Regions from separate parts of the Sporosarcina pasteurii genome, predicted to be linked through region 2. Evidence: riboswitches for the same ligand, from Rfam matches in the RefSeq annotation. Region 2 holds a riboswitch; the other holds the start of a gene.
The links. A riboswitch is a leader RNA that binds a small molecule or an ion and turns the genes downstream of it on or off. The one in region 2 is predicted to bind thiamine pyrophosphate.
Positions count from the first base shown of each region.

Region 1: it holds a riboswitch for thiamine pyrophosphate, as region 2 does, so the genes downstream of both, tenA (thiaminase II) here and thiT (energy-coupled thiamine transporter ThiT) in region 2, are expected to answer to the same signal.

Region 1 covers NZ_CP160452.1:2,481,451-2,494,077, forward strand. Annotated here, with positions in the region: gene AB1H92_RS11785 (DUF3221 domain-containing protein) at 1-86, opposite strand, end outside; gene AB1H92_RS11790 (M17 family metallopeptidase) at 147-1,529, opposite strand; gene AB1H92_RS11795 (proline dehydrogenase family protein) at 2,205-3,182, opposite strand; gene AB1H92_RS11800 (YaiI/YqxD family protein) at 3,456-3,908, opposite strand; gene AB1H92_RS11805 (type III polyketide synthase) at 4,107-5,183, shown strand; gene AB1H92_RS11810 (isoprenylcysteine carboxyl methyltransferase family protein) at 5,194-5,718, shown strand; TPP riboswitch at 6,096-6,199, shown strand; gene tenA (thiaminase II) at 6,305-6,997, shown strand; gene AB1H92_RS11820 (ABC transporter ATP-binding protein) at 6,984-7,733, shown strand; gene AB1H92_RS11825 (ABC transporter permease) at 7,730-8,470, shown strand; gene AB1H92_RS11830 (ABC transporter substrate-binding protein) at 8,467-9,447, shown strand; gene AB1H92_RS11835 (LLM class flavin-dependent oxidoreductase) at 9,534-10,526, opposite strand; gene nhaC (Na+/H+ antiporter NhaC) at 10,783-12,171, opposite strand.
Region 2 covers NZ_CP160452.1:2,748,839-2,761,465, forward strand. Annotated here, with positions in the region: gene AB1H92_RS13275 (sodium:alanine symporter family protein) at 1-841, shown strand, start outside; gene AB1H92_RS13280 (DUF1128 domain-containing protein) at 915-1,136, shown strand; gene motB (flagellar motor protein MotB) at 1,321-2,088, opposite strand; gene motA (flagellar motor stator protein MotA) at 2,072-2,887, opposite strand; gene AB1H92_RS13295 (aminopeptidase) at 3,152-4,384, shown strand; gene AB1H92_RS13300 (hypothetical protein) at 4,515-4,655, shown strand; gene AB1H92_RS13305 (carbonic anhydrase) at 4,829-5,389, shown strand; gene AB1H92_RS13310 (GNAT family N-acetyltransferase) at 5,571-6,116, opposite strand; gene AB1H92_RS13315 (M3 family oligoendopeptidase) at 6,122-7,915, opposite strand; gene AB1H92_RS13320 (tryptophan-rich sensory protein) at 8,096-8,833, shown strand; gene thiT (energy-coupled thiamine transporter ThiT) at 8,890-9,450, opposite strand; TPP riboswitch at 9,711-9,811, opposite strand; gene AB1H92_RS13330 (DUF4870 domain-containing protein) at 9,898-10,239, shown strand; gene map (type I methionyl aminopeptidase) at 10,362-11,108, shown strand; one part of gene AB1H92_RS13340 (IS3 family transposase) at 11,455-12,323, opposite strand; one part of gene AB1H92_RS13340 (IS3 family transposase) at 12,323-12,596, opposite strand.

The DNA of each region.
Region 1 (12,627 bases), 270 kb from region 2:
GAATCAACATCCAATTCATCTACAGGATTCGTACTAGAGCAACCCATTAGAAAAAGCACCATGCTCATCGCAATCAAAAACCTCATAGCAATCCTCCCTTTATTTATATAAAAAATGCCCAGCCAAATGACTGAGCACTTTCAAAATTACTTAGATACAAATGTCGTAAAATCAGCTAATAGTCGCGCACCATAGCCCGTTGCAGATTTAGCATAATAGCCGGATGCTTTATTCTTTTCCATCACACCCGCCATATCCACGTGCAACCACTTACTACTTTCTGGAACAAAGCGACGAAGGAATAAGCCTGCAGTGATAGAACCTGCACTACTTAGTGAACTAATATTGTTCATATCTGCATAATCACTATCTAATGAACGATCATACGCTTCTACTAATGGCATTGGCCATACGAAATCACCGTTTTGCTCACCGATTTTCTTCATTTCAGCAGCAAGTTCCTCATCCCCGAAGACGCCGCCTAATTCTGTACCGAGTGCATTGACAACGGCACCTGTTAATGTGGCGATATTGACGATGTACTCTGCATTCCATTCGCCCGCGCGAATTAACGCATCTGCCAAAATGAGGCGTCCTTCCGCATCTGTGTTTCCAACTTGCACTGTTTTACCATTTTTATAAGAGATTACTTCACCAGGATAAACAGACGTATTATCCGGAGCGTTTTCAACCATTGGAATTAACACAACGACATTTGCTTTAGCTTGTGATTTTGCAAGTAACGTCATTGCACCAGCGACCGCTGCTGCTCCGCCCATATCCATACGCATATCACTTAAATCTTTACCGCTCTTTAAGCTAATCCCGCCCGTATCAAACGTAACCCCTTTTCCGACTAACGCAACAAGTGGTTTCGTTTCATCGCCTTTATATACAAGTTCAACGAAAGCGGGTTCGTATTGACTGCCTCGTCCAACTGTTAAAACACCGTTCATTTTCAGTTCTTCGAGTTTCGCTTTATCCAGCACATTTACTTCCACATCTGTACCTTCAAACTGCTTTTTCAATACTTCAGGGAATGTTTGTGGATTTAAGACGTTTGATACTTCATTCATTAAATCACGTGAGAAGGCCATTGCTTCTGCGCGAATTTTTCCTGCCGTAATCGCAGATTTTATATTGTCGCCTTCTTCAATTTTTAATGCTGTTTTAAAAGGTTTAACACTTGGTTTATACGTGACAAATTGATAAGCGCCTAGCTCCCAACCTTCAACAAAAGCAGTAAGAACGTCTTCTTTTTCAAATTTATTAAATCTATCGATTAGATCTGCCGCCGAAATGAACGCAGTGACTACTTTTCGACTGCCTAAATCTCTTGCTATATCTCCCGCAATGGAACGAATTTTCTCTGTCGTATAGGAGGACTTTTCTTTAATTACAATGTAGTGTGTGCCTTCTAATAAAACAGAACAATGTGCAGAAGGACTATTTTCCACAAAGTTTTTTACTGTTTCATTTTCTACAATAAGTGAGTTCGATTCAAAAATTACTTTTACGTTCGTTGACATCTTTTATTCCCCCATTATGATATGTACAATGTATAGAATTTCCTAATCTATCATATCACTTGCGAGAATTATCTTCCAATATTGAAATTAAAAAATATATATTATAAATCTTATAAAAAAAGCTCTTTGAATGGTTAAGGCCATCCAAAAAGCTAGTTTTTCTTATTAATTCCGAAAAGTATTGATTTCCGTTCCAGGCGCACGCTTTTCCAGCTTCAGGAGGCAGATGCTCGAGTCATAAGCCAAATTAGCTGCGTGACAAAAAACGTCACTCCGTTAATTCGTCTTATGCTTGTCGCATCTAGGCGCCTCCTTCAGCTTTCATTATTTCCGTGGGGCGGGCGGTGAGCCAATCGCAAAACGTAGATTGCGATTTGCCGTATTTCTGCGGTTCTTGCAGAAATTAAGGCATCCTGTTGGATATTCCTGCTCATAACGCTTCGCTTTTACTCGCAAAAACCGTTCTTCGTTACGGCTTAAGGCAAAGATGTGCTCCGAAACGCTTCGCTTTTCGGTCGCAAAAGCCGTTCTTCGTTACGGCTTTCGCTAATCCCACAGGAGTCGGCGCCTTCCACTCCAATCAATAGATATATTTCACAAAATGGACGACCATTAAACAACTAATTAGAATCAATATTCCCCATTAGTATATAAATAGGCGATTATGAAATTGATTTATTTACCTCTTTTAGTTAGACGTCCTAAAATGAATGCGCCAGCAGCAAGGCCAATCATTGTATTCGTTTTCTTATTAAATACTTGCTTTGCAACAAGGTTTAAGTTTTGTGGACGTTCTGCAAGACGACGCATGAAGTAGCCATACCAGTCGTTCCCGAAAGGAACATATGTACAGAAGTTATAGCCTTCTTTTACCAGGTCTTGCTGCATATCTGTTCTAAACCCGTAAAGCATTTGGAATTCAAACTTATCGTTCGAAATGTTGTGATCTTTGACAAACTGTTTTACATGATTAATGACATGGTGGTCATGTGTTGCAATCGATGTAAACTTTCCGTTTAATAAATGCCACTCAATAAGTTTTATGTAATTTTCATCAATATCTGCTTTATCCTGATAGGCAACTTCATCAGACTCTTTGTAAGCGCCTTTTACGATACGTAAACGCATGTCTTTATATTTATTTAGGTCTTCCTCTGCACGGTAAAAATACGCTTGAATGACCGTACCAACATTATCGTACTTCTTCGATAGTTCTTCAACAATATCAAATGATGCTTGTAAACGCGGGTAGTCTTCCATATCAAAATTAACGAAAATACCATAGTTATGTGCAGCGCTTACAATTTTCTCTAAATTTTCAAAACAAAAATCATAATCAATGTCTAAGCCGAGCTGTGATGGTTTCAATGAAATATGTGCATCGACTTCATGTGTGTGGATCGCTTCAATGACCTCAAGTATATTACCTTTTGCTTCTAATGCTTCATCTTTTTCAAAAACAAATTCCCCAAGGTTATCAATCGTACATGACATGCCCTGTGCATTTAGCTTTTTAATACTTTCCATTGTTTCAGCAACATTCGTACCAGCAACAACGCTTTGTGCCCCCATCTTCAAGCCATATTTCTTAGCAGCACTGTTTAATAATTCATTTTGGGATAACCCGATAAAGAAATCTCTTACGACAGTCATTATGATACCCCTTACTTTAATAGATTAATGAAAATTCTTTGATTAGCTAAAGAAATCCATATATCTATTTTACATGGTAGCGTCAGTTTTTTCATCTTTTTTGTGTTAATATTCTTCATTTTCGTCATGATTCGCCAAAGCACTAGTCAATCATAGCTTTCTATTCTACAAACAAAAAAACTCTACTAGTTTAGACGTTACCACTAGTAGAACTTACTCAATTGATGGAGTTCATTAAATCTCCATCATTGATATTCAAACATACGTCAACGTTCATTCTTCAATTGCTGACAGTCGTTCACAAAGTTGCCTCAAACTCTTTGAAAATCGAATATTGTTTTCTTTCGGTCTCTTCTTCGGTCCACGTAATCGTCCACCGCTCATTCGAATTTTTTGTGCTTTATGGCGTGCATAAAGAAGCTGGTCAATATTTTCTTCCGTATATAATCGACCGTTTTGATCGATAGGATGTCCTTGTTTGGCAAGTACCATTGCCGCTAACCCATAATCCTGCGTGACGACAATATCATTTTTTTGCACACGATTCACGAGGACAAAATCGACTGCATCTGCCCCTTTCGATACAATAATGGTCTCTGCGCCTTCTCGATGAATTTCATGCGCAGTATCGCATATTAACGTACATTTCAAATTATATTCACGAGCCACTTGAATTGTTTCACTGACAACTGGACAGGCATCCGCATCAACGAATATTGCAGTCATAACAATCCGCCCCCTTTTGATATTAATATTCTTGTTTACTGTTAAATATACCGTTTTGACTTGAAATGTAAAGCGATGTTGCTGAGAGAACTTGGAGACGATCCAGGTGACCTTAAACGAAGGGTACTTCCCTGAACGACTCATGACTTTTAGACATGCATCATATATTTGAATCATAAACATTTTCCGGAGGTGCCTATGCCAACCATATTATCGGTAAGTACTGTAAATCCGTCCTTTGCTATTAAGCAAACTGATGCTGTCGAATTAACACGTGCCCTATTTAAAGACAAGTTTAAAAATATTGAACGGCTATTAAAAGTTTTTGACAACGGCGAAATTAACAATCGGTATCTATGTATGCCAATCGATTGGTATAAACATGAACATGATTTTGAAGAGCGAAACCATTTGTATATTGAACATGCTGTACATTTTGGTGTACAAGCAATTCAAAAATGCTTGGTAAACAATCGCTTACGAAGAACTGTTCATCCTTCTGAAATAGATGCCATTTTTTATATTTCCAGTAGCGGAATTGCAACACCTAGTATCGAAGCACGAATCATGAATCAACTTCCATTTCGAGATGATACGAAACGGATCCCAATTTGGGGACTTGGTTGTGCGGGAGGTGCGGCTGGCGTTAGTCGAGCCTATGAATTTTGCCGTGCCTTCCCTACTGCAAATGTTCTCGTATTATCAATAGAGTTTTGTAGTTTAACTTTCCAAAAAGAAGATTACTCAAAAAGCAATCTCGTCGGGGCTTCGTTATTTGCAGACGGTATCGCTTGCGCACTAATTTCAGGTGAACAATCCACGATTAAAGCTCGACACCCATCCCCTAAAATAATTGGCACTGCATCAAAGTTCATGCCGCATTCTGAAGGCGTGATGGGATGGGATGTTAAAAACAGTGGACTTCACGTCATCTTTTCGAAGAGCATTCCAAGCATTATTACAAAATGGCTCGGACCATTTGTACATGAATTTCTCGGTGATTATGAATTAACAAACGAAGATATAACGCATTTCATTGCTCATCCTGGTGGCAAAAAAGTGCTAGAAGCATATGAAAATGCGCTTCATTTTCAACCAACAAAAACAAACATTTCCAGAGAAATATTGAGTGAACATGGGAATATGTCTTCCCCTACAATTATATATGTATTAGAACGCTTTATTGAAAACAAACCGGCCTCTCAAGACTATGGTTTAATGGCAGCGCTAGGGCCTGGTTTTTGTGGTGAACTTTTATTATTACAATGGGAATGAGGGGTCTTATTTGTTTTTAACGATATTAATGATGATTGTCATCACGCAAAGACTTACTGAATTACTCGTTGCAAAAGAAAATGAAAAGTGGATTGTTCAGCAAGGCGGCTATGAGGTCGGCGCTTCACATTATCCGCTCATGATCCTCCTTCATAGTTCATTTTTTATTGCATTCATTATCGAAGTCATTCTATTTGAACGAACACTCTCCCCGCTTTGGGGATTTTTTCTGATACTTTTCCTTCTTGCGCAAGTAGGCAGATTTTGGTGTTTATTTTCTTTAGGTAAGTTTTGGAATACAAAAATAATGATTCTTCCAAACGCGAATGTGGTAAAAAAAGGTCCTTACAAATTTTTACGTCACCCTAATTATTTAATTGTTGCCATCGAATTAATATCCATCCCACTTTTATTTAACGCTTATTTTACTGCCATTACCTTCACTTTATTAAATATATGGATGTTATCGATTCGCATTCCGATTGAAGAAAATGCTTTGAAAGAATTGACGAATTACAGTGATGTCTTTTATTAGAGGTGGGGATTTAGGAATTGGGCGGATATCTTGGTGATTTGCTCGTACATCTTGGAACGGAGAGCGGAGATAACGCCCATTTCGGAGGACATCTCAAGATTGATTGGACATCCTATTGATTTCCTAGGACATACTGCTACAGAGAGCGAAGATAATTACAGTTTCGGCGGATATCCCGAAATTTTACGATTCGAATCGGCAGCATTGACTCATTCACAAATACCGCCCTACGCACTTTGAGTTAAACGAATTTTATTGATGGCTATACTAACTATTCGGCTCCAATAATCCCGTTGCGTCTTTCCACCTATTTTCAATCAATTATTTGACTTTCTCTTTTTTCTATGCTTATACTTAGTTGAATCCAATTTCATAAGATCCACCACTAGGGGTGCTCGAAAAGAGCTGAGACTGGCGAATGCCTAAACCCTTTTAACTTGAACCAGGTAATACTGGCGTAAGGAAGAGGTGCAGACGTATAAATTCGACCCGTCTATTTTCTGGGGAATTCTGACTGTCTACAATCCACTTCTTCTTCAAGGAGTGGATTTTTTAATTGGAAAAATTAATAGGGAGTGGGTATGAAATGAAATTTACTGACCGCCTGCATGAGAAAACATTACCAATTTGGAGACAGAATCATAATCATCCGTTTGTAAAAGGGATTGGCGATGGAACTGTTAATCAAGAAAACTTTCGTTTTTACATGGTGCAGGATTACTTATATTTAATCGATTACTCAAAAGTATTTGCAATCGGCGCAGTGAAAGCAGATGATGTTGAAACTATGGGGAAATTCGCTGGACTACTTGAAGGTACATTGAATACGGAGATGGCGCTTCACCGAAAATATGCTGAGCGATTCGGCATTTCAGAAGAAGAACTTGAGAACGCAAAGCCTTCCCCAATTGTTCTAGCATACACACACTACATGTTACACGTCAGTCAAAAAGGGACACTTGCAGAAGTTGTTGCTGCAGTTTTACCGTGTGCTTGGAGTTATTGGGAAATTGGAAAAGAGTTAAATGAAATCCCTGGTGCAGCAGACCACCCATTATATGGCGACTGGATACGCATGTATTCTTCCGAAGCCTTCGGTGAACTAGCAAGCTGGTGCATTGACTTAATGAACGAAGTGGCGGAAGGTAAACCTGAGCATGAGTTACAAAAATTAGAAGAAATCTTTTTAAATACGACACGATTTGAATATATGTTCTGGGATATGGCGAACAACAAGCAAATGTGGCCAGGTGCTGAAACTGCTGATGTTGGCATTTAACAATGTTTCGTTTGGCTATGACGAAAAACGTAAAATACTAGAAAACCTTTCATTTTCTGTTCATCCAGGTGAATTTATTTCCATCGTCGGTGTAAGTGGTTCTGGAAAAAGTACGATATTCCGGCTAGTTACTGGTCTCGAGCATCCATTGACTGGTGACATTACACTTGAAGGAAATAAAAATGGGGACAGACTTGGGAAAGTAGCGTATATGCCCCAACAAGATTTACTTTTACCATGGCGAACGATTTTGGAAAACGCCTATTTACCACTTGAAATTAATGGGATTGATAAACAAACCGCCTATCAACAAATACAACCTTTATTAAAAGAATTTGGATTAGAAGGCACAGATGATAAATATCCAGCTGAATTATCTGGAGGGATGAAACAGCGCGTTGCATTTTTGCGCGCTGTTCTTTCAGGAAATCCACTTCTTTTATTAGACGAACCTTTTTCTGCACTCGATGCAATTACTAAATTATCAATGCAAGAATGGTTACTAGAGCAATGGAAAAAAAGACAATCTACGATACTATTCATTACCCATGATGTGGAGGAAGCACTCTTTCTATCGGACCGAATTTTGTTATTGAAAAATAAACCTGTGACGGACGTTGAAGAAATCTTTGTGCCATTACAAGGTAAACGTACAAGAAATGATTTAAATCTTCCTGAAATGTTGGCATTAAAGGACCGTTTACTTAGCACTCTTCAAAGTGAGGTCGCTTTATGAGAAATACTGCCTCATTTTTGATTGTAGTGGGATTCCTAATTTTGTGGGAAATAAGTGCAAGAATCATCGATAAAGCATTTATTCTACCGTCTCCTTTACAAATATTCATTCGGCTATGGGAATTAAAAGAAGTTCTTTTTCTAGATCATTTACCCATAACTTTATTATCTATCGTCATGGGTCTTACGCTATCAATCATTTTAGGAACAGCAATTGCAGTTTGGATGTCTTTAAATTCCAGTGTGCAAAGAGCGATATATCCAATTTTAATTGCCTCTCAAATGGTACCCGTTATTGCGTTAGCCCCCATTTTTGTTTTATGGTTTGGCTACACTATTTGGAGTAAAGTTGCTGTTGCTGTATTGATCACATTTTTCCCAATTACCGTAAATACCTTTGATGGACTATCATCTGGAAATAAGGATAACGAGGAATTATTTCTCACGATGGGCGCTACGAAAAAGGATATATTTTTCAAGTATTCAATTCCGATGGCACTCCCCCACTTTTTCTCAGGATTAAAAGTCGCAGTGACTTTGAGCGTCATTGGTGCAGCTATTGGGGAATGGCTAGGTGCACAGGCTGGACTTGGTTATTTTAGCCGTCGCATGATGACGCAATTTGACGGGGCAGCCGTATTTGCTCCGATTATCGTATTGACTTTTGTTGGCATTTTATTATTTATTTGTGTAACTCACCTTGAAAAACGTATGTTAAATTGGAGGACAAAGAGTTGAAAAACATTAAACTATTTTTAAGTAGCATCATGATATTATTCGTCCTAAGTGCTTGTAATAAAAACGAGGACACGGAGAAAGTGAGTATTATGCTCGATTGGTATCCGAACGCTGTACATAGTTTTCTTTACGTAGCTGAAGAAAAAGGTTATTTTGAAGAAGAAGGCATTGAGTTGGATATTCAGTTCCCGGCAAATCCAACAGACCCGATTAATTTAGCTGCTGCTGGGAAAGTAACGATGGGCATCACCTACCAACCAGATGTCATTATTGCGAAAACAGAACAAGATATCGCAGTAAAGTCTGTCGGAGTTCTCGTTCAATCTCCGCTGAATCATGTCGGATTTTTAAATGATACCGGTATTAAATCTCCAAAAGATTTTGAAGGCAAAACGATTGGCTTTACTGGAATCCCTCTCAATGAGGCGATGGTACAAACAATGATGGAAACAGATGGTGCTGATTTTAATTCGGTAACGATGGTTGATGTCGGTTTCGAATTAAGTTCATCTATCGTATCTGAAAAAGCAGATGCGGCAGTCGGTATGTACATTAATCATGAATTTCCGATGCTAGAATATGAAGGCTATCAACCTGGTCACTTAGATCCAACAGATTTTGGGGTGCCCTCGTTTTACGAACTTCTAGTTGTAACGAGTGATGACACTTGGGCTAATGAACAAGAGAATATCGAAGCATTTTGGCGTGCGGCTAGAAAAGCATTTGATGACATGGAAGCCAATCCAGATGAGGCTCTTGCTACCCTATTGAAACACCAAGATAAAGCAAACTTTCCGCTGATTGAAGAAGTTGAGAAAGAATCTTTATCCATCCTCCTGCCGAAGATGAAAGAAAACGGAAAGTTTGGCCATCAAGACGCAGAAGTATGGGAAGTCACCGCGGACTGGATGACTAAAGCTGGATTGCTTACGAAAGAAGCGAACTTAGAAGGTATATTTGTAAATATGGAAGAGTAATCATAAATATAGAGATAAAGAAAAAATCGTTGAAAGGATTTCTTTTCAACGATTTTCTTTATTTTAAATTGGGAGAAATAGCCTTTCTAAAACAATTCATTCGCCAATAAACGATATACTTCCAACCGCTTTTCCTGGCTATGTGGAATACTACAAATCATAGCTTCATCAAATCCGTAATACGCCTGTTCCTCCCGCAACTTAGCCGCAACTTCTTTAGCAGCTCCCACTATATGGATGTTACGGTTTTCTTGGATCGTCATGCGGTCCATTTCTGTTAATGGAAAGTTTGCGGCCTCTTCAGGTGTCATCGTTTGACCGATTTGCCCTTTTGTAAATAACAGTCGCCAAATGTCTTGCGGTAATGCCTCGTACTCAGCCTCTTCTTGTGTTTCAGCTGTTGTGACCATGTACGTTACTTTGATCTCCGGTTTCTCCATAAATATAGTAGGCTCAAAATTTTTTCGATAGGCTTCTAAAATCTCTTTTGTCATGCCGCCCATAAAAAATTGTGCGAATGAATACCCGACTCCCATACGTCCCGCTTGAATGGCGCTATTTCCTGTTGACCCAAGCAACCATGCTTCCGGCAATTCAACTTGAGAAGGGGTCGCAATGGTTCGATGATACAAATCGTCTTTGGGCACTTCGTCGTTAATAAGCGATAATGCGGTTTCAAATTTCTCATACATATTATGCATCATCGGTTGGCGTCCTTCAGATAGTGCATAAACTGAATGATTATCTCCGCCTGGCGCCCGTCCAACACCAAAATCAATGCGCCCCGGCGAAAGTGCGCTTAATGTTTTAAACACTTCTGCTAATTTTAACGGGGAATAATGCATCATCATAACGCCACCTGTTCCGAGACGAATTCGTTCTGTTTTGGCAGCCAAATGTGCGGCTGTTACTTCAGGTGCAGAACTTGCAAAAGTATTTGTGCTATGATGCTCCGCCATCCACATCCGGTAATAACCGAGTTCATCAGCTAAGATCGCTAACTCTTCCGCATTTTTTAATGCTTCTGGTGCTGTATGTCCTTTTGTAATCGGCGCTTGGTCTAATACACTTAATCTCATTTCTAAACATCCTTTCTACAATCCATTACCACTATCTATTATGATTCATGCCAAATCCATCATACGATTGCTCTCCCTTATCGAAACACATTCCCCTTATACATGAAATAAAAATGCCTACACGACTAAATAAAAGTTAGCGTGTAAGCATTAGACAATGTTTTATTCTTTTACACTTTTTGATGCTACCATGGATTGCTTCATTCACAATAGCCGCACCTATTTCATCGTTCCCCCATCTGGTCAAATGAAGGGTTTACTTCGCTACTGTTTGAAACGTTAACGTTTTTCCTAAATAGCCAAACAATACGGTTAAAATTGGAGATAATAAACAAAAGAAAGCAAATGGTAAATAGTCAAGTGTTGATACACCAAGCATTTTTGTAATAAAGATTCCACATACACTCCACGGCACTAATGGATTCACAACAGTTCCAGCGTCTTCCATAACCCGACTTAAATTCTTTCCAGCCAGTCCAACTTTTTCATATTGGTTTTGAAAAGCTTGTCCTGTCAATAAAATGGATAAATACTGTTCACCAATCAAAATATTAATACTAATCGCTGTCAATGCAGACGCTGCGATTACAGAAGACACTTTACGTAATAAACTTTCTACTTTCGCTAGCAGACATTGGACAATGCCCAGTTTAAACAATAAGCCACCCATACTAAGTGCTAGTAAGACTAAAGAAACGGTAAACATCATACTTTCCATTCCACCACGTGTTAACAGCGCATCGATTTCTTCAATCCCTGTTTCGGACAGAAATCCGCCAAACATGATTGAAAAAACTTCACCTACTGAATAGGTATGATGAAAATAAGTAATTAGAATTGCACTGAATGAACTTGCTGCAAGTGTCATCATCGCTGGGATTTTAAACATCGTTAATCCAAATAATACAATGATCGGAATGATGGTATACCAGTGAATCATTCCTGTTTGTAATAATCCTTCTTGGAAACTTGTAATCTTGCCGACATCTACACTAGTTACAGTTGGCGATAAAAAACCAAATATAATAAGCGTAATAAAAAATACTGGAATTGTCGTCCAGCCCATATTACGAATATGTTCAAATAAATCCGCCCCAACAATCGAAGAAGCTAAGTTTGTCGTATCAGAGAGTGGCGACATTTTATCACCAAAAAATGCGCCAGACACAATCGCACCTGCTGCAATTGGAAGAGAGACGTCAAGCACCGTCGCCATCCCAATAAAAGCCACACCAATGGTTGCAACAGTGGTTAATGAACTTCCAACCGACATCCCGACAATTGCTGTAACGACAAAAACAATTGCAAAAAAGTATGTTGGCGTCACAATATTAAACCCTGCATAAATAAGTGTCGGAATCGTTCCACTCATAATCCAACTACTTACCAAAATGCCTATGAAGAAAAATAGAAATACTGCGCTCATCCCAGCGCCTGCCCCTTCAACTAATCCACTTTCAACTTCTTTGTACGTCACTTTCTTTAATAGCCCATAAATAATAAGCAGTAACACAGATAATAAAATAGGAATATGTGGAACAGCATCAAACTTTACCAAACTGACACTAATTGTCCCGACAATGGTGAGAACTAATAAAAATGCTTCTAAAAATGTGGGGGTGATGACTGATTTAGTACGTAACATATTGAACGCTCCTTTTTTTGATAAAATAAAAAACCCTTCAATCCCTTGAACAAGGGACGAAGAGTTCTCCGCGTTACCACCCTAATTGATTGGCCAAATAATCAGCCATCCACTTCATTGTGTGATGAGACAAACAGACGGCGTAATTCATCTTATTTGCTGCCTGAACTTTCACCAACCGTCCAGTCTCTTAAATACTGCCCACAAACAGACTACTTCATCGTCTTCTCATAATTATATAGTTGATTCGATTTTTATATAGTATCTTAACATCTGATTGAATTGAATATTATCATGTTCAAGACAGATGTCAATCTTTTTTTATGTTTTTTGATTCGTAAAGGATGAAGCGATCTCAATGAATGGTTGCGAAGAAGATGCTTTGAGTACTAGAACATTAGGCTCTCCGCCTCCTTAACCTTTCTAAATTTGAAATAGATTTAAGAAATCATATGA
Region 2 (12,627 bases):
CATTATGTCGAGTACATTTTCAGTTCCACATTGGATAACAGGTGTTGTACTCTTTGTCATTGCTGGAATGGTTCTTTTAGGTGGAATAAAAGTAATTGGACGCGTTACTTCTTTTTTCGTTCCAATTATGGCTCTTTTCTATATCATTGCAGGTCTAATTGTCATGGTGATGAACATTCACCTGGTGCCTGAAGCATTCGGGATTATTTTCAAGTTTGCTTTCACAGGAGAAGCAGCCGCAGGTGGAGCGATCGGAGCAGCAATTCGTTTTGGGGTCGCACGTGGACTCTTCTCCAACGAAGCAGGTCTTGGTTCAGCGCCAATTGCAGCGGCAGCGGCTAAAACAGATTTACCTGGTCGTCAAGCACTCGTCTCGATGACACAAGTTCTATTTGATACATTAATTATTTGTTCGATTACTGGGGTAACGATTGTCATGTCTGGACAGTGGAAAGATACTTCAATTCAAGCAGGTGCGCTAACAGCAGAAGCATTTGGAACATTTCTAGGAGGAGCCGGCCCGATCATTGTAGCAATCGGATTAATATTCTTTGCTACATCGACGATTTTTGGTTGGGGTTACTACGGGGAAAAATGTTTCCAGTACCTATTTCCAAATGAAAAGGCAGTTATGGGTTATAGAGCCGTATTCGTATGCTTTATCTTGGTTGGTGCAACAGCTTCGCTTGACGTCATTTGGGCTTTAGCTGATGTACTAAATGGACTCATGGCAATTCCGAACTTAATTGGACTTCTTGGATTGTCTGGTGTCATTATTTTAGAAACAAAGCGATTCCAAGACAAACTAAAAGCAGAAAGAGAGAATACTACGAAGGAATAATTTTCAATCTATTTGACAGCTAATAGAAATCATGTAATGATTAGTAGCAATTAAGGAAAGGTGGCTACGAATCATGGACTTGACAAAACCTACCTATGAGAACATTTCATTTATAGTTGAACAAATAAAAGAAAAACTTCGTATGGCTAACGTCGATGCGATGAAACCTGAAAGTTTTAAAACTGAAAAGTATGACGAATTACTGTTCATGTATGAAATGGTTATGAAACGTCAACACATCAGTTCCAATGAAGTAGAAGCAATCGCTGCCGAACTTGGGGCATTGCGTAAATAAAGTACAACTTCACTCAGCGGAGGGGTTTCATCCCCCACTGAGTGTTAGTTGAATTTATCGGGCTGTTACAGGCTGTTAATCTTCTACATATGCTTAGCGTCTGCGGAATAAAAAAATAGGGTCGCCACCAAGCTGTTCTACTTACGGTTATGGGATACCCTTTTTTTCTTCCTAGATCATTGTTTTATTCAATTGGATTTATCGTACCATCTTGTAATATAAGTGGTTTAATTAACACTTCTACACGACGATTTTTACTTCTACCTTCCGCTGTGTCATTATCACCTATCGGTTGAAATTCCCCGTATCCTTTTGCACTAAACAATAAAGGATCTACGTGTTCATTTTTCATGATCAGTTTTAATAAATTAACGGCACGCATAACACTCAAATCCCAGTTCGATGAAAACTCCGCACTATTCATCGGTACATTATCTGTGTGCCCTGCTATCACAATCTGTCGTGGCGGATCGAATACTAACAACTCCGCTAATTCAGCCGCAAGCGGCAAATATTCTTCTTTAATAGCCGCACTTCCCGGATTAAATAAAATACTATCCCGAATGGTAACGAGGAGTCCCTCTTCTGTCATTGTTGTTTCAAATTGATTTTCCAGTTCGTGTACTGCTATATACTCATCTACGCGGTTCCGAATTCCCTCTAAAGATTTCTGATCCTCGATGTAGGAGTTTATCTCTTCCCGATCACTTATATATTCTTTTGGGATTGGTGCAGAACTTGGTGCAGAATGATCCATAATCCCCTTTCCGCCATCAAATATTTCATTGAAAACGGCAGACATCTCTTCTAATTTTTCCGCGTCTATTGAACTGGATGCAAAAAGGACAATAAATAATGCCAAAAGCAGTGTCATTAAATCAGCATAAGGTAATAGCCAAGATTCATCTATTTTTCCAGAATCCTTCTTTCTTCTCTTACGTCTCCTCGACAACTTGGCCAGCCTCCCTTTCATCCCGATCGCTTGTAGCCAATTTGCGTCTTTCTTCCAATGAAAGGTAAGATGATAGTTTCTGTTCGATGACACGAGGAGCTTCACCTTCAAGTACGGATAATATTCCTTCAATCATCATCATCTTTTGGCGTGATTCTTCAGCCGATTTTCGTCGAAGTTTATTCGCAAATGGATGCCAAAGCACATAACCTGTGAAAATCCCAAGTAGCGTTGCAATAAATGCTGCTGAAACTGCTGCGCCTAATACGTTAATATCATTTAAATCCTTTAGCGCGGCAATCAGCCCTACAACCGCACCTAATACACCGAGCGTAGGTGCGTATGTACCGGCTTGTGAAAATATGAGGGCACCCGAAGCATGTCGATCCTCCATCGCTTCCACTTCTTCACTCAGTACATCTCGAATATAATCCGCGTTTTGCCCATCTATTGCGAGACCAAGTCCATTTTTTAAAAATGGATCATCTATATCTTCCGTTTTTGCTTCTAAAGATAATAAGCCTTCACGTCGCGCCACATCGGCCCATCTCGAAAACATACGGACAACCTCAGAATCTGATGCTAGTTTTTGCTCTTTAAAAAGTATCCCAAATAGTTTAGGCACTCTCTTCAATTCACTTGTCGGAAATGCAATAATGACTGACGCTGCAGTTCCTAAAAAAATAATGAGAACTGCCGCCATATTAAATAAACTCTCTAGCATAACGCCTTTCATTACCATTCCAACGACAAGCGCAACGATCCCAATTACGAGACCGATTACTGTTGAAAAATCCATCTGAAGCCCCCCAAATATTCCATTCTTATTTTTATTTCGGCTTAAATTCGACATTCTTTAGAACAGTCGATCGAATTCGGTATATTTCTTTTTAAAATATGACATTTCATTCACAATATACGTTGCACAGCAACTTTCTAAATTGTACTATTATACTGAAGGAACCAACACTTCAAGAAAATTAAATGAATCATATCGAACAAGTCCATACAAATCTAGTCAGACTTTTATGTACTTGCCAATAAAGAAGGGAGATATTCATCATTGCCTACATTTGAACAACAACTTCATCATTATGCCGAATTAGCTGTAGAAGTCGGGGTCAACATTCAACCCGACCAGATTCTTTTTATCAATGCTTCCACAGATTCTGTTGAATTCGTTAGACTCATTACTGAAAAAGCATACGACGCAGGGGCTCGCCAAGTCATGGTGGACTTTAGTGACGATGTTTTATCACGTCTTCGTTTTGAAAAAGCGCCGGAGGATTCTTTTGCTGAGTTTCCGGAATGGAAAGTACTTGAACGAGAAAAGCTTGCTGAAAAGGGTGCAGCATTTATGAGCATCGTGTCTCAAAGTCCTGATTTACTTAGCGGTATCGATCCAACACGTATTGCTACTGCTCAAAAAGCTTCTGGCCAAGCACTTGATAAGTTTCGCCAATTGCTACAAGCTGATACATTTAGCTGGACAGTAATTGCAGCCCCCTCTCCAGCATGGGCTGCAAAAGTTTTTCCGAATTTACCAACTGAAGAACAAATTCCTGCATTATGGAATGCCATTTTTAAAGCTGTGCGCGCCAACACTGAAAATCCAGTGGAAGCATGGGTAGAACACGATAAAACTTTACATGAAAAAGTAGACTATTTAAATGATAAACGCTATGCAAAACTACATTATCGTGCACCAGGAACAGATTTAATAGTAGATCTTCCTAAAGGTCATCTTTGGTGTGGCGCTGGGAGTGTCAATCGTCAAGGTCATTCGTTTATGGCCAATATGCCAACGGAAGAAGTATTCACCGTCCCGCATAAAACAGGTGTAAACGGCTACGTATCAAGCACAAAACCTTTAAGTTATGGTGGAAACATTATCGATAATTTTAAATTAACATTTCAAGATGGACAAGTTACAGAAATTAAAGCAGAACAAGGCGAAGATGTTCTTCAGCAACTTATTGATACAGATGAAGGTGCCAAATATCTTGGCGAGGTTGCGCTCGTTCCACATGCATCGCCAATTTCCGAGTCCAACATTTTATTTTTCAACACACTTTTCGATGAAAATGCATCGAATCACTTCGCATTAGGAAGTGCCTATGCGTTTTGTTTAGAAGGTGGGAAAACAATGCCACGCGAGGAATTGGAAGAACATGGGTTAAATCAAAGTATTACACATGTGGACTTTATGGTTGGCTCAGAAGATATGGATATTGATGGCATTTTAGAAGATGGAACTGCCGAACCGATATTCCGTAATGGTAACTGGGCATTTTAACAGAACGATAACGGGAATGTTTGCATTTTGTCACAATTCTAAAATATATCGTATCCCCCCCTTAATTTTTCCAACATTCTATTGTATAATAAAATTAAAGAGATTAGGATGATAGAGAGGGGTCAAAGAAATGGGCTTAATGTACTTAACAGTAATCGGATATATGGTATTAATGGGTCTATCTGCAGGATTTATCATGCACTACCTCATTCAAGCGTTCGATTCTAAGCAAGCGACTATTATAGATTCAAAACCAGATACAGATTACTAATATTTATGTAACCGCGTTCATTATCGACTTTTCGATATTGGGCGCTTTTTCTTTTTCTAGTAACGCTAAATAAACTGAACTCACCAATCGTACACTTTTTTTAATACTGTCTCTTTTAATATTTCTTATCTTTTTGTACAATAAAAGAATCACATATAGATTGGAGCACGATTATGGCACTTCTTACAGAAATTCTTCAATTTAACGAAATGTTCGTGGAAGAAAAACAATATGAACAGTACGTGACAACAAAGTTTCCTGATAAACGCATTGTCATCCTAACATGTATGGATACACGTCTAACTGAGTTACTTCTCAAATCAATGAATTTTAAAAATGGAGATGTCAAACTGATTAAAAGTGCCGGCGCAGTCGTCACTCATCCCTTTGGCGGTATTATGCGAAGTCTTATCGTTGCAGTTTACGAGCTTCAAGCTGATGAAGTCTTTATCGTTGGGCATCACGATTGTGGTATGAGCTCAATTGACACAAAGAAAATCATTGGGCATATGGTTGACCGCGGTATCGACAGTAGTCTCTTTAATACGCTTAAATATTCAGGTATCGATATGAAAGAATGGCTCCACGGCTTTAATGATGTCACTGAAAGCGTGAAGAACAGTGTTGACTTGGTAAAAAATCATCCATTAATGGATCCTGAAGTTCCTGTGCATGGCCTCGTGATTGATCCTGAAACAGGGAAATTAGACACGATCATCAATGGATATGAATAAATCCCCCTTATTTCTATCTGATATTTCCCGGGAAATCGACAGTAAATTTGCGATTAAATTTATCTGTTCGCCTAACGACAAACTTGCATACTCTTAAACACTGATTTAAAAAGCCGACTCCTCGTTAAAGGAATCGGCCTTTTATTTTTGCTATTAATTTCCGTAAAACAGTCTTACCCTTTCAGAAATCATCTTCGAGGATTGCATACATATAATGGTCTTCCCAAACCCCGTTAATATAAAGAATTTTCCTCAATAACCCTTCGCGCAAATAGCCCGATTTTTCCAGCACAGCTATCGAGCCAGCATTTCTTGGTGACACATACGCCTCTACCCGATGAAGTGCCACTGAGTTAAATGCAAATGCTGTCACCAGGCGTAATGCTTCGGTGCCAATTCCTCGTCCAATTTGTCTTTCATCTATTGAGTAACCGACAAATCCACTTGAAAAAGGAAGCCGCTTAATACTATAAAGTGATATATGTCCGATTAACTCACTTGTTTTCGCATCAAAAATCCCGAAATTGTATTCTCGCCGATCTCGCATTTGATAAATTGATTCTCTTATTTTCTCCCGCTGTCTCGATACTGTGTAAAAACCAGGTTCTTGACGAGGTTCAAATACAGACCAATATTTTTTATTGGCGATTAATACTTTCGTAAACATTGTTGCATCGTCTTCAGTCAAAATGCGTAAATAACATTTTTCACCTTCTAATAAAATCATCTAAATCAACCTTCTTCGGCTGTTAGTTCTAAAAATTCCTCAACGTCTTTCACACAAAGTGCGACACCTTTTGCCCAAAAAGCTTCTTGTGTGATATCTTCACCGAGGTGCTTCATCGCAAGTTCTTCTACAGTCATCACTGCCGTGTCGCGCAACAACGCCATATACTTCTCTTCGAAACCTGCGCCTTCTTCAAGTGCTTTTGCATAAATACTTAACGAGAATAAATACCCAAACGTATATGGAAAATTGTAAAACGGAACTTGAGTAATGTAGAAATGTAATTTTGAAGCCCAGAAATGCGGATGTGTTGTATCAAGCGCATCACCATATGCTTCTCGTTGTGCTTCTTCCATTAGCGTGTTCAAACGAGCGGCTGAAACAATCCCTTTACGACGTTCTTCATAAAATCTCGTCTCAAACAAAAATCTTGCATGAATGTTCATGAAGAATGCAACACTACGTTGAATTTTATCTTCGAGTAATGCAATCTTTTCTTCTTTCGTTTCTGCTGCTTTCACGGCCGCATCTGCAACAATCATCTCTGCAAAAGTCGATGCAGTCTCTGCAACGCCCATCGCATAGCCTCTATTTAACCAGTGTACAGGACGAAGCACATAGGAGTGGAAAGCATGTCCAAGCTCATGAGCGAGTGTCGCAACGTTGGACATCGAGCCACTATACGTCATGAAGATTCGGGATTGTTCTGACATCGGCATCCCTGTACAGAAACCGCCTGGTCGCTTATTCGCACGGTCTTCTGCCTCAATCCAACTATCCTCGAATGCCATTCTTGAAAATGATTCAAGTTCAGATCCGAACTCTCCAAAATGCTTAAGGATGAATTCTGCTCCTTCTTGGTAAGGCATCGTTTTCGTTGATTCTGTAACCGGTGCCTCTAAGTCATACCAATTCATCTTTTCCGTTCCGAGCATTTCTGCTTTCACGTTCAAATAATTTACGAATGGTTCTTTATTCGCTCCGATTGCTCCCCACATCGCATTTAATGTGTCTTCACTCATTCGGTTACGAAGAAGTGGTTCTTTTAATACGGAATTCCACCCACGTTTTTCATAAACTGCTAATCTGAAGCCAGCTAGGTGGTTAAGTGTTGTAGCAAAGAACTCTTCCTTGTCTTTCCAGGCAACTTCTAATTTTTCAAAGGACTCTTTTCGAACAGCTGCGTGTTGACTTGAACTTAAGTTAGACGCTTGACCAACAGATAACTCTTTTACTTCACCATCAACTTCAACTTTTACTTTAATATCCGCAACAAGTTGGTCATAAAGTTGTCCCCAACTATGATAACCATCTACACTTAATGCTGTGATTAGACTTTCTTCTTCTTCAGATAGTTTTATCGCTACCTCTTCCCGCCATTCATTTAACACGAAACTGAATTCGTTCAATTCCGTGGATTCCATTAATTTTGCCCATACATCACTGTCTACCTTGGCGAGTTTTTGTTGAAATTTCAACATAACCGTCTGAAATTCTGCACCGAGTGCCCCTACTTCACCTTGTAAAAGCAATGCCTTTTTATCCGTAGTGTCGGCAGCTAAATAACATCCAATGACTGCTCCCGCTTGCCTTAAATTCACGGCTGTGTCTTTTACCAATTCAATTAAGCGAAAGACTTCTTGCGATTCATTCACTGATGTTGGTATATCAAATATATCAATATTTTCTTTTACCACATTTATTTTTTCTTTCACATTATCAAGATGTGTACGTAATTCGGGTGAACTACTCCCACCTTTAAAGAAAACATCTAAATCCCAAACTTCCGAATACTTCATCTGTATTTTTCCCCCTCTTACGTTTCCAATTTTCTAAATAGATACTTCTATTGTAGCATGTAATTTCGATATGCGAACCAATACATTTTGCTACGAACTGATATTTGTGACGAAAACTTCACACTTTTTACCGTAAAACACAATTTTCCTCTGTATACTTATAGATAGGAGGATTTTAACATGATTCGATTTTTTAGTATGGCAATAATTCTTTTCGTTAGTCTTATCGTTATTGGCACTGCAGAAATCGTTCCTTTTAATGGAATCACCGCTATTGAAATTATGAATAGACTCCCTGTGCTGTTAACACCTGCAAGCTATGTGTTTCTGATTTGGATCCTAATATATATTTTCTTAGTGACTTGGCTCCTCGGATTCTGGCGACATCAACGACGACAATCAGGAAAAGTGTTCAACATTAGATTTTTGTTTTTCATCATAAGCTTACTATTCAATATGCTTTTGATTCTCCTATGGCATTATGAGTTCTTTATGTGGGCAATTATTATAATGGTTGGATTGTTACTTACCATCTCTGCCATTTATTTTTCATATCCCAAAACCGAAAACCTCATTTTGTTTCGCGTACCAATTTCAATATTTTTCGGTTGGAGTGTATTTTCTTTTATTATTTTAATTAATTATACGTTGGTATTTGTCGAATGGAGTGGCTTTGGAATTAGCCAATCATTATGGGCCGTCATCTTTTTAACACTAGCAACCGCAATCGCCCTTCATTTTTTATATCATTATGAAGATAAGGCATTTAATATTGTTTTTATGTGGGGATTTATTGGAATCGCAGTAAAAAATGGATTCGATTCTCTATTCGTGACTACTGCTGCATTGTTCTTAACCGCCGTCATTGGTGCATGCTTTTATCTATTCAAAAATAAACAGGTATCTGCCAGCGAATGACACAATATGTATTTTAAAAAACGCCTTTCTCCAAAAGTATAGAGAAAGACGTTTTTTTATGCTGTTTTTAATAATCTTGGTGCGCTTGTAAATAGCAAACTCGCCACAATGCTACATAATAAAATAGAAGGTATCATGTAACTTGCATTGTAGACTAAAGAATATAACCAAACCGGCTGGCCAGCAGGAGCATATTCTCCGAAGAATACAATTCCTCCAACGAAATGAATAAAGAATCGTAGAAGACCACCAATAACCGAACCGATGACAATCGCTGCAACCATACTCCCTTTGCGCCCTTTGGCCATACTATTTGCTAACCAAATTCCAGTAATTGCTGCAATCCCAACCAATGTATAAGCTAACGTATAATCCATTAAAGCCTGCGCCCAATGAAATATCGTCCCACCAGTAATCAGTTGTAATAAACCGCTTAGAAATCCTGTTAGTAAACCACCACTGATGCCCCAACGGAATGCCATGACAATAATTGGTAGCATAGACAGTGTAATTGAACCACCTTGTGGCATGACAAAAACCGTAAGTTTATCTAAAATAAATGATAAAGCCCCGAGTATGGCTACCTCCATTAAAAACTGTAATCTTTTCCTTTGCATAACAATTTTCCTCCCTACATGTCTTGTAGAGATGTAATGAACAAACCCGTTCTCTTATATTTTCTCGACACCATTTATCTTAAAGCCGTAATAAATTGCCTAATGTTTTAAATCTAACAGCGCAGTAGGGTACCTACGCACTACATCAAGATTTACAAAGGTATTCCAAACTTTATCGTGTCTTAAGCAAAAAAAATAGACATCCCGTGTAGAACGGAACATCTTCATATAAGGCGAAGTGTGCTTCACTTCGACAACATGTCTGTTTCCATCCACATCCCTACGCAAGTATGAACTTACAGGTTCAAAGGGTCAGAACAGATTGTTCTTTCTCAGCCAATAGGCTCCCCTTGTGGTAATACTTATCAGTTTAATTGTATAAGAGTTCACTATATTAAGCAAGCTATACTTATATGCCCCTAGCTTTGGAAGGAGGTTTTCATTTTTATGTCGAATAAAAAAATATTAAGTGCCCTTTGTTATTTTAGTGTATTCTTTTTTCCTTTATTATTACCGTTTGTAATCTATTTCGTTTCTGAGGAACTAGAAGTTAAATATCATGCAAAACGCTCCCTTATTTCACACTTTGTTCCAGTTGTTATATTGATTTGTGGTGTGATTATTTTCTCCTTTTCCATGCTTACTGTTGAGAAGAGAATGATGACGATTGTCAACGGTAGTTTTGACTTTTGGAGCATAGCCCCTTTTCTATTCACGCTTATTTATAGCTTGTTATTTATTGTGATTATTATTTGGAATGTCTTTCAAGGTGTAAAGGTGTTAAAATAACAACTTCATTCAAAATTGGTCCTGAACTCTTTTTTTAGAGTACAGGCTTTTTTTATTTCTAATTTTTATATGGTATAGTGTAGGATGTAATTAAATGAACGGTAAGAAAGGATTTGTTTTGAATGATTGCTAAAACAGAACAAGATATAAATGGACTTAAAAAAATCGGTAAAATTGTTGCAGAAATAAGAGATGCAATGAAAAATGCAGCAGTCCCTGGCATAACGACAAAAGAATTAGATGAGCTGGGTGGCCGTCTTTTCAAAGAAAAAGGTGCTGTTTCTGCGCCAATTTCCCAATATGACTTTCCGGGATATACATGCATTAGCGTTGAACATGAAGTTGCACACGGCATTCCTGGATCGCGCGTGATTAAGGATGGGGACATTGTAAATATCGACGTTTCTGGATCTTGCGATGGGTACTTTGCTGATACGGGTATTTCTTTTGTCGTTGGGACGCCAGATGAGCGTAAACAAAAATTATGTGATGTTGCGCAAAGCGCGTTTGATCGTGCAATGACACGTGTAAAAGCAGGATCTAATCTAAGTGGTATTGGAAAAGCAGTTGAGCGAGAAGCGAAAAGCCACGGACTTAACGTAATTCGTAATTTAACAGGTCACGGCATTGGTACTGCCTTGCACGAGGAACCTCAACATATTTTAAACTATTATGATGCATGGGATAAAACGCTTTTAAAAGATGGCATGGTTCTTGCAGTTGAGCCATTTATCTCTGAAAAAGCGGAAAACATCGTTGAACTGGGAGATGGCTGGACATTCGTTACGCCGGATAAATCATTAGTTGCCCAAGTTGAACATACAATTATCGTAACAAAAGATAAGCCGATTATTTTAACACAACTATAATACCAAAAGCGGAAGGCGACGTTTAGCATCGATAGGCACTGGAAGACTTACCACAAAAGGCATCTTTTCGCCTTTTTGGAAAGGCTGAAGTGTCCCGAGAGGCTGTCGCCTGGAGCTAGATGAATCAAAAGCGGAAGGCGACGTTCAGCCTCGACAGGCACTGGAAGACTTACCACAAAAGGCATCTTTCCGCCTTTTTGGAAAGGCTGAAGTGTCCCGAGAGGCTGTTGCCTGGAGCTAGATGAATCAAAAGCGGAAGGCGACGTTCAGCCTTTCTACATGTAAAAAGCTATCATTGAAATTCAGGCACTGGGGACCGTTTATGAGACACAAAGAAAACACCTTTTTAGGCAACCAATTGTCGGTAATCTACCGGCGATTGGTTGTTTAGTTTCGTTTGAATTCGGATATTGTTATAATAGTTAATGTAATCTTCGACGATTTGAATAACACAGGCATTGGTTGTGCTATGTATGTCGTCGAGATAGAACGTTTCAGACTTTAGGGTGGAATGAAACGCTTCGATTGGGGAATTATCAACAGGCGTGCCTTTGCGGGACATGCTCATGGTAATTCCTTTTTCTTTTATCTGTTTTTGATACTCATAAGAAGTATAAACAGCTCCTTGATCACTATGTAATATAATATCTTCTGGTAGTGAATCAAGTTGATTAAGTGTGTCTAAAACACATGATAAATTCTGTTTACCATCAATCGTATAAGCAATAATTTCTCCATTGTATAAATCCATAATACTTGAAAGATATAACATCGATTGTCCAAAAGGCAAGTAAGTAATGTCAGTCACTAATTTCTGTAAAGGTGCTGTGGCGTGAAAATCCCGATGTAGTATATTATCCGCTACATAAGCAGGCTGACCTGTAACCTTACGTTTTTTCACCTTAACACGACATGACCAACCATATTTTTGCATCACTTTCTGGACGGTTCTCTCGCTGATTCCAGGCATTAATGCAGCGATTTTTCTGTATCCATATCTGAATTTATGTTCCGTGCATAGCTTTCCAATCTCTTCATCACGCTTTGCCTTACTATTTTCTTTTCTACTCTCTTTTTTCCAACGATAATAAGTTGATCGAGCGACTCCCATGTGTATACAAATTTCCTTAATTGGCATCTTATCTTTAAGTTCTTCAACCAGTTCTACAAATGCTTGTCCAACCACTTCCTCTCCAACTCTTTGTACTTTTTTAAAACTTCGATTTGTTGCTTCAAATAACGATTTTCGGCTGCTAAACGTTGTTCGTTTGACCCATATTCTGGTCCCTTTCCAAAACTATATTGCTTGCCAACTGGTTGATAAAGTCGGTGAATTTCGCCCTCTCGATACCATTTCATCCAAACTTTTAACTGTGAATGATTTTTGATGTTCAGCTCTTCTAATACTTGTTTTACTGGTACTCCTGCTAAACGCATTTCAATCGCCTTCATTTTCACCTCATAAGGATAACTCACTCTTGTTCCCATACAAAAAGCACCTCCACGTTGTATTTAGGTA